DNA from 2 places in the Rhodococcus sp. P4_C10 genome. Region 1 is predicted to be linked to the other one. Evidence: riboswitches for the same ligand, from Rfam matches in the RefSeq annotation. Region 1 holds a riboswitch; the other holds the start of a gene.
What was found. Region 1 has a riboswitch for thiamine pyrophosphate ahead of thiO (glycine oxidase ThiO). Riboswitches for the same ligand answer to the same signal wherever they lie in the genome.

Region 1 (3,400 bases):
TCGATCTCCCAGCCCTTGCCGACCGGGGTGTCCCAGGAGGTGCGCGGCAGCACCGCGCCGTCCACCGCGACGGCGATGCCCTTGGCGGGCAGACCGAGGTGGTCGAGCAGCTGCGCCACCGTCAACGGCTCGGACAGCTGGTGGTCTTCGCCGTTGACGGTGATACCGATGTTCACCGGTGTGTTCGTCATCAATTCCTCATTCGTCGATCGGTGGAAGGAGCCGGTCAGTGGGCGGTGCGGTCAGTGAGCGGGGCCGGTCGGACCGAAGCGGTCCGGCGCGCAGTTCTTGGCCTCGGGCAGCGGCGCGCCGGACAGCTCGGCGACCACCGCGTCCGCGGTCACCGGGGTGAGCAGGATGCCGTTGCGGCCGTGCCCGGCCGCGAGCACCACCCTGTCCGACACCCGGCCGATGATCGGCAGGTTGTCCGGACTCATCGGTCGCAGGCCCGCCGCGGTCTCGTAGAGCTCGTACTCGCCGATGCTCGGCATCAGGATCTGGGCGTCCGCGATCAGGTCCCGCACCCCGCCGACGGTGACCTGGGTGTCGATTCCCGACTCGTGCTGGGTCGCGCCGACCACGATGCCGTCGCCGCGCGGCACCAGGTACACGGGCCGGCCGTGCACGCTGCCACGGATGGTCTGGGTGGGCGCGGGGGCCACCCCGGGGCGATGGTGCAGCCGCAGGATCTCGCCCTTGACCGGGCGCACCGGCAGACCCGGCCACAGCGCGGCGGCCCCGGTGCCGGCCGCCACCACCACCTGGTCGGCGGGCAGCGACTCCGGGTCACCCACCGACTCGGCCACGAACGCGACCCCGGCGGCCTCGCACGCCAGCCGCAGCGCGCGCACCAGCGCCCGGTTGTCCACCGCGGACTCCGTCGAGGCCAGCAGCGCCAGCCGGATGTTGGGGGCCAACGACGGCTCGGCCGCCCTGATCTGCGCCCGGGACAGCAGCTCGAGCCGGTAACCCTGGGTCTCGATCCACTCGGCGACGGTGCGCAGGTCCGCGGCGTCGGCCGCGTCCAGCGCGACCGTCAGGGAGCTGTGCGAGGTGAACAACGGCTCGTCGACGAGGGCACCGAGCTCACCGCCGAAGTCCGGCCACCGCTGCAGCGACGCCGCGCCCACCTGCAGCAGCGCGTCCTCGCCGGGCCACCCCTCGGACAGCGGGGCCAGCATGCCGCCGGCCACCCACGACGCCCCCGAGCCGACCGCGGGGTCGTGGACCGTGACCTTCCAGCCCGCCTGTGCGGACCGCCAGGCGACCGCGAGTCCGATCGCGCCGCCGCCGATCACCGCGAGAGTTCTGCTCACCACTCCACCTCACTCCCTGCGCCGGCATGATCCGGGTCAGGTATGACGGTCAAGGCTCGCGAGCCCCCTCTCAGCCCCGCGTTCGCCGGGACTCCCGTGTCACTTAGTTCGCCATCAGACTACCGTTGAGCACGTGTCCCCCTCGCATTCCGGTAACCATCTGACCCCCCGCGAACGCCTGGCCAGCGCCCGGCTGTACCTGTGCACGGATGCCCGCCGAGAGCGCGGTGACCTGGCACACTTCGCCGAGGCGGCCCTGTCCGGCGGCGTCGACATCATCCAGCTGCGGGACAAGGGCTCGGCCGGCGAACAGAAGTTCGGCCCGATGGAGACCCGCGAGGAATTGGGCGCGCTGGCCGAGCTGGCCGCCGCCGCCCGTAGGCACGGCGCCCTGCTCGCGGTGAACGACCGCGCCGACCTGGCGTTGGCCGCGGGGGCGGACGTCCTGCACCTCGGCCAGGGCGACCTGCCCGTGCACTACGCCCGGCAGATCCTCGGCCAGCGGGTGGTGATCGGGCGCTCCACCGGCAACCGGGCGCAGGCCCAGCTCGCCGCGATCGAGGACGGCGTCGACTACTTCTGCACCGGGCCGGTGTGGGCCACCCCGACCAAGCCGGGACGCGCCGCGTCGGGCCTGGACCTGGTGCGCAGCACCGCCGAGTCGCACCCCGCCCGGCCCTGGTTCGCCATCGGCGGGGTCGACGAGGAGCGGCTCCCCGAGGTGCTCGACGCCGGCGCCGACCGCATCGTGGTGGTCCGCGCGATCACCGAGGCCGCGGACCCGCAGGCGGCCGCCCGGTCGCTGTCCGACGCGCTGGCCCGCAACGCCGGCTGACCCTTCCCCCACTGGTCCCCAATGTCACATCGGGTGTCCGACGGGGAACCAATGTGACATTGGGGACCAACGCGGTGCGGTCAGTCCAGCCAGCCGAGCACGGTCGAGGGCGAGAGCCGGACCACCGTCTCGGGCAGCCGGTCGCGCAACCCGCGGTCGGCGGTGACCACCGCGGTCAACTGCTGTTCGTCCCCGGCCAGCAGGCTCCGAACCCGCTCGACGGCCTGGTCGGCGAAGGGATCGGCCCCGGCCAGCGACGCCAGGGTGTCGTCGCCGCTGCCCGTCGCGACGTGCACCGGAACCCGGTCGCCGACCTCCGCCACCACCCGCGCCTGGCCCTCGAGGACCGCCTCGATCCGCGGCAACCAGCCGAAGCCGCCGTCGGGCAGTTCGAAGGTCCGTGGCAGCGTCCGCGCCAGCTCGGCGAGCAGTTCGCCGGTGGCCCCGACGCGGTCGCGCCACCAGCCGTTCGGGCGCGAGCCCAGCACGTTGGCCGTGTCGAGCAGCAGCCTCACCGGCACCGCCCGCAACGACGGCCAGCTGGCCTCGAAGCCCGGGTGCAGCGGCAGGTCCGCGACGTCCTCCTCGGGCACCCACCGCAGTTCGGTGCTCTCGCCGTTCGGCACCGTCGGCAGCGTGGTCTCCGCGTCGGCGATCACGGTCGTGTACGTCCAGCCGCTGCCCGCCTGCGCGGTGACCCGCTCCGCGCGCACCCGCAGCGCACTTCCGGCGATCCCGGCTTCCTCCTCGGCCTCGCGGACCGCGGCCCGGGTGGTGCTCTCGTGGCTGTCGCGGGCACCACCGGGCAGCGCCCAGGTGCCACCCTGGTGACTCCACTGCGCACGGTGCTGCAGCAACACCGCGGACCCGCCGCTCGGAGCGGGCGCGCGCAACAGCAGCCCCGCCGCACCGAACCGGCCCCACTGGCGGCTGCCGTCGTCGCTCTTCGCCCAGCCGTCTCCGTCACCACGCATCGACTTCGTTCACCCGCTCCACATCAGACCGCGTCGTCAGACCGCCGTCACACCTCGTGCCCCGTCCGAAACTCGTTGGCCACAAAACATAGGCGAGTCACCGACCGCTCAGCGCGTTTACTGCTTATATGCTGCCCTGTATCAGGCACTCGGGCCAGATAGAAGGGGTGCGTGGTGGTTGATCGCGTCGCGCCGTCGACGGAGCCGCTGGGCGACGATCGTCCCGTGCCCGCCGCGACGCACCATCCGTCGCCGGACGTGCCCCGTCCGCGGCG
Region 2 (3,400 bases), on a different contig from region 1:
GCCAGCAGCGGCCGGCCCTTTTCTTGCAAACGTGCCGAGAGGCTCACGCCGGCACCACCTTTCGTCGACGGATGAGCCCGATCAGGGCGGTGCCCACCGCCGCGACGACCAACGAGATCAGCGAGGCGGACCAGCCGGTGGCCGGGATCCCCAGTGCGGACTGCAGGTCCGTCCACCACTGGGTCCACCCGGCACCGAAACCGGTGAAGTAGGTGGGCGTCACGAGCTGGTACACCACGAACCCGACCGCCCACGGCAGCAACATCTCCCAGCGCGCGGGCGAGGACGCCGAGACGTCCCAGCTGCCACGGCGCAGCAGGTAGAAGGCCACCAGGAAGGTGCCGGTCAGCGGGACGAACACCGCGCCGATCAGGAACAGGAACGGCTCGTAGCTGTAGGCGTCGACGGTCAGCGCCAGCAGCGTCGCGACCGTGCCGACGCCGACCACCAGGTAGCGCCGGTCCAGGCTGGGCCGCAGGTTCTGCGCGCTCATCGCCGTCGAGTAGATGTTCGCGAAGGCCTCGTCCACCTCGTCGATCAGCAGGATCAGCAGCGCCACCCCGGCCAGGGGGAGCACCAGCAGGCTGCCGATGATGTCGAAGCCGGGCTCGAGCCCGAACGCGACGAACGCCAGCACACCGAGGCTGAAGAAGGCGACGGTCGCGCCGCCGTAGCCGACGGTCGCGCCGAGGAACGCCGCCCGCGGGGACTTGGAGTGCCGCGCGTAGTCGGCGGCCAACGGCACCCAGGAGATCGGCATCGCGATCACCAGGTCCACGCTGGTCCAGAACCCGGCGAAACTCCCGTCGGTGAGCGAGGGCAGATCCTTCATCAGCACGTTCACCAGCAGGTACACCGTCGACGCCAGCGCCGCCCACACCGCGTACCGGGCGAGGATGCCGACCACCTTCAGCGGTCGCAGCGCCATCACGGTGGCCAGGGCGCCGCCGAGCAGGACGAACGGCCAACGCTGCCAGCCGGTGAGGCGGGCGGCGGCCTCGGCGATGACGAACACCTCGAAGGTGGCCCAGCCGACGCACTGCACCAGGTTGAACACCGTCGGCAGCGCGGACAGCCGGTTGCCGAGCAGGCCCCGCATCATCACCATCGCGGGCGAGCCGACGGTCGCACCGGCCGCCGCGCACAGCCCGAGCAGGGTCGAGCCGATCACCGCGCCGAGCAGCACCGCGAGCAGGGTGGCGAGCAACGACTGTCCCTGCAGCACGGCGAAGGTCGCGGCCACCGGGAGGAGTAGCGAGATCCCGAGGTTGCCCCACAGCCCGATCTGCGCGGCGAGGCCGAGGGTCCGCGCGGGCGCCTCGTCGAGGGTGAAGGACGGCTCGACGCCGGCCGGGGACGAAGTGGGGCCGGACGGCTGTGCGGCCGCCTCGTCAGGACGTGGATGTACCGTGGACATCGCGCTGCTCCCTACGCCGGAATGACCCGGATCAGGTGTGACGGTCGGAGCAGCCGTGCTCCCTCTCAGCCCATCGATGCCTGGGCTCCCGTGCTTGGACGGGCCAACCTTAGGCCGAACCGGCCCGGCAGTCCAAGCCGCTCATCGCGAGTCCGCCATCAGGGGTGCGCGATCACCGTCATCGAACCTGGCGCCACCTCGGTGAACCCGGCGTCGCGGACGGCGATCGCCTGCCCCGCGGCCACCCGGGCGGTCAGCGCGGCCCAGCGGTCCGGGTCGGCGTCGCGCACCGAGCACCGGAACCCGCTTCCTGCCCACTGCGCCGCCTGCGCGAGGGTCATCGCACCGGCCAGCAGCATCGCCGCGTGCCCCACCTGCGCGGCGGTCTTGCCGACCGTCATGTCGAGGGAACGGTTGAGCCACAGCACCGGCAGGTCGGGCTCCGGATCCCCCGGCGCGTCGTGCTCGAGGTCGGTCCCGCCGATCTGCAGCTTCCGGATCCGCGGGTCGAGTTCACCCACGGGACCCGGCACGAAGGCCCGGGCCTGGGCGCCGTCGAGCTCGACGGTGACGCCGTCGACGTCCTGGGCGGCCAGCCACTGGGCGCCCCGGGCCCGCCGGGCCACCTTGCGGATCCGGGCGCCGGTCCAGGCCAGGTAGTCCCGCTGCCACGGCCCCGGTTCGCCGTCCTCGCCGGTGCCGACCCGCGGGTCCAGGCACAGCGCGGCGGTCGCCGCGGCGGCCGCCGCGAGCACCGCGCTACGCGGCGGCGGGTCCGTCTTCGGAAGGTGCAGCACCAGCGGCATCGCCAGCACCAGGGCCGGGTCCGCCGGGTCCGGCCGATGCCCGTACCCGGCTGCCAGCACCGCGTGCCGGGCCGCAAAACCCTCGTCGAGCACCCCGAGAGGCCCCGGCTGCGTCACAGCGGAACCCGGCGCACCAGACCGTCCACGGCGTCGGCCGCCTCGACCTCGTCACGGGTGACGCCGAGGATGAACAGCACCGCGTCCAGGAAGGGATGCGAGAGCGCGGTGTCCGCGACCTCGCGCAGGGCCGGCTTCGCGTTGAAGGCGACGCCCAGCCCGGCCGCGTTGAGCATGTCGATGTCGTTGGCGCCGTCGCCCACCGCGACGGTCTGCTCCATCGGGACCCCGGCCTGCGCCGCGAAATTGCGCAGTGCCACGGCCTTGGCCGCGCGGTCCACGACCGCGCCGATGACGCGGCCGGTGAGCTTGCCGTCGACGACCTCGAGGGTGTTGGCCTCGACGAAGTCCAGCTCCAGGTCGTGCGCGAGACCCTCGATGACCTGGCGGAAGCCGCCGGAGACGACGCCGCAGTGGAACCCGAGGCGGCGCAGGGTGCGGATGGTGGTGCGCGCGCCCGGCGTCAGCTCGAGCGCCTGCCCGACCTCCTCGATCACGGACTCGTCCAGGCCGGCGAGCACCGCGACCCGCTGGTGCAGCGACTCCGAGAAGTCGATCTCGCCGCGCATGGCGGCCTCGGTGACGGCCCGGACCTCGTCCTCCTTGCCGGCGCGGGCGGCCAGCATCTCGATGACCTCGCCCTGCACCAGCGTCGAGTCCACGTCGAAGACGATGAGCCGCTTGGCGCGACGGGCCAGTCCGGCCCGCTCGACCGCGATGTCCACGGTCTGCGAGGCGGCGATCTCCGCCAGCCCGGTGCGCAGGGCGGCGTCCGTCTCGGCGGCGGCGTCGGCCGCGCTGACCATCAGTTCCAGTCCGGTGACCGGGTAGTCCGCGATGCCGCGGATCGAGTCGATGTTCGCGCCCTGGCGGGCCAGTTCCCGGGCCAGCACGCTGAAGGCACGCGCGGTGACGGGGCTGCCGAGGACGACCACGGCATGGGTGGACGGCGCGGGCCGGGCCACCGGGTCGGCGCCGATCTCGACGTCCGCGTGCATGCCGACGGTCGACATCGAGTCCTCGACCGCCTCCTGCAGCGCCTCGGGGTCGTTGGGGCAGG

Region 2: it holds a riboswitch for thiamine pyrophosphate, as region 1 does, so the genes downstream of both, AC1DWC_RS24665 (purine-cytosine permease family protein) here and thiO (glycine oxidase ThiO) in region 1, are expected to answer to the same signal.

What each region holds. Positions count from the first base shown of each region.
Region 1 is NZ_JBFUHZ010000003.1:94,972-98,371, reverse strand. Features, by position in the region: gene thiS (sulfur carrier protein ThiS) at 1-191, opposite strand, end outside; gene thiO (glycine oxidase ThiO) at 243-1,316, opposite strand; TPP riboswitch at 1,313-1,424, opposite strand; gene thiE (thiamine phosphate synthase) at 1,450-2,151, shown strand; gene AC1DWC_RS02805 (NUDIX hydrolase) at 2,232-3,125, opposite strand; gene AC1DWC_RS02800 (hypothetical protein) at 3,300-3,400, shown strand, end outside.
Region 2 is NZ_JBFUHZ010000058.1:31,723-35,122, forward strand. Features, by position in the region: gene AC1DWC_RS24660 (TenA family protein) at 1-47, opposite strand, end outside; gene AC1DWC_RS24665 (purine-cytosine permease family protein) at 44-1,417, opposite strand; TPP riboswitch at 1,409-1,519, opposite strand; gene AC1DWC_RS24670 (aminoacyl-tRNA hydrolase) at 1,576-2,340, opposite strand; gene serB (phosphoserine phosphatase SerB) at 2,337-3,400, opposite strand, start outside.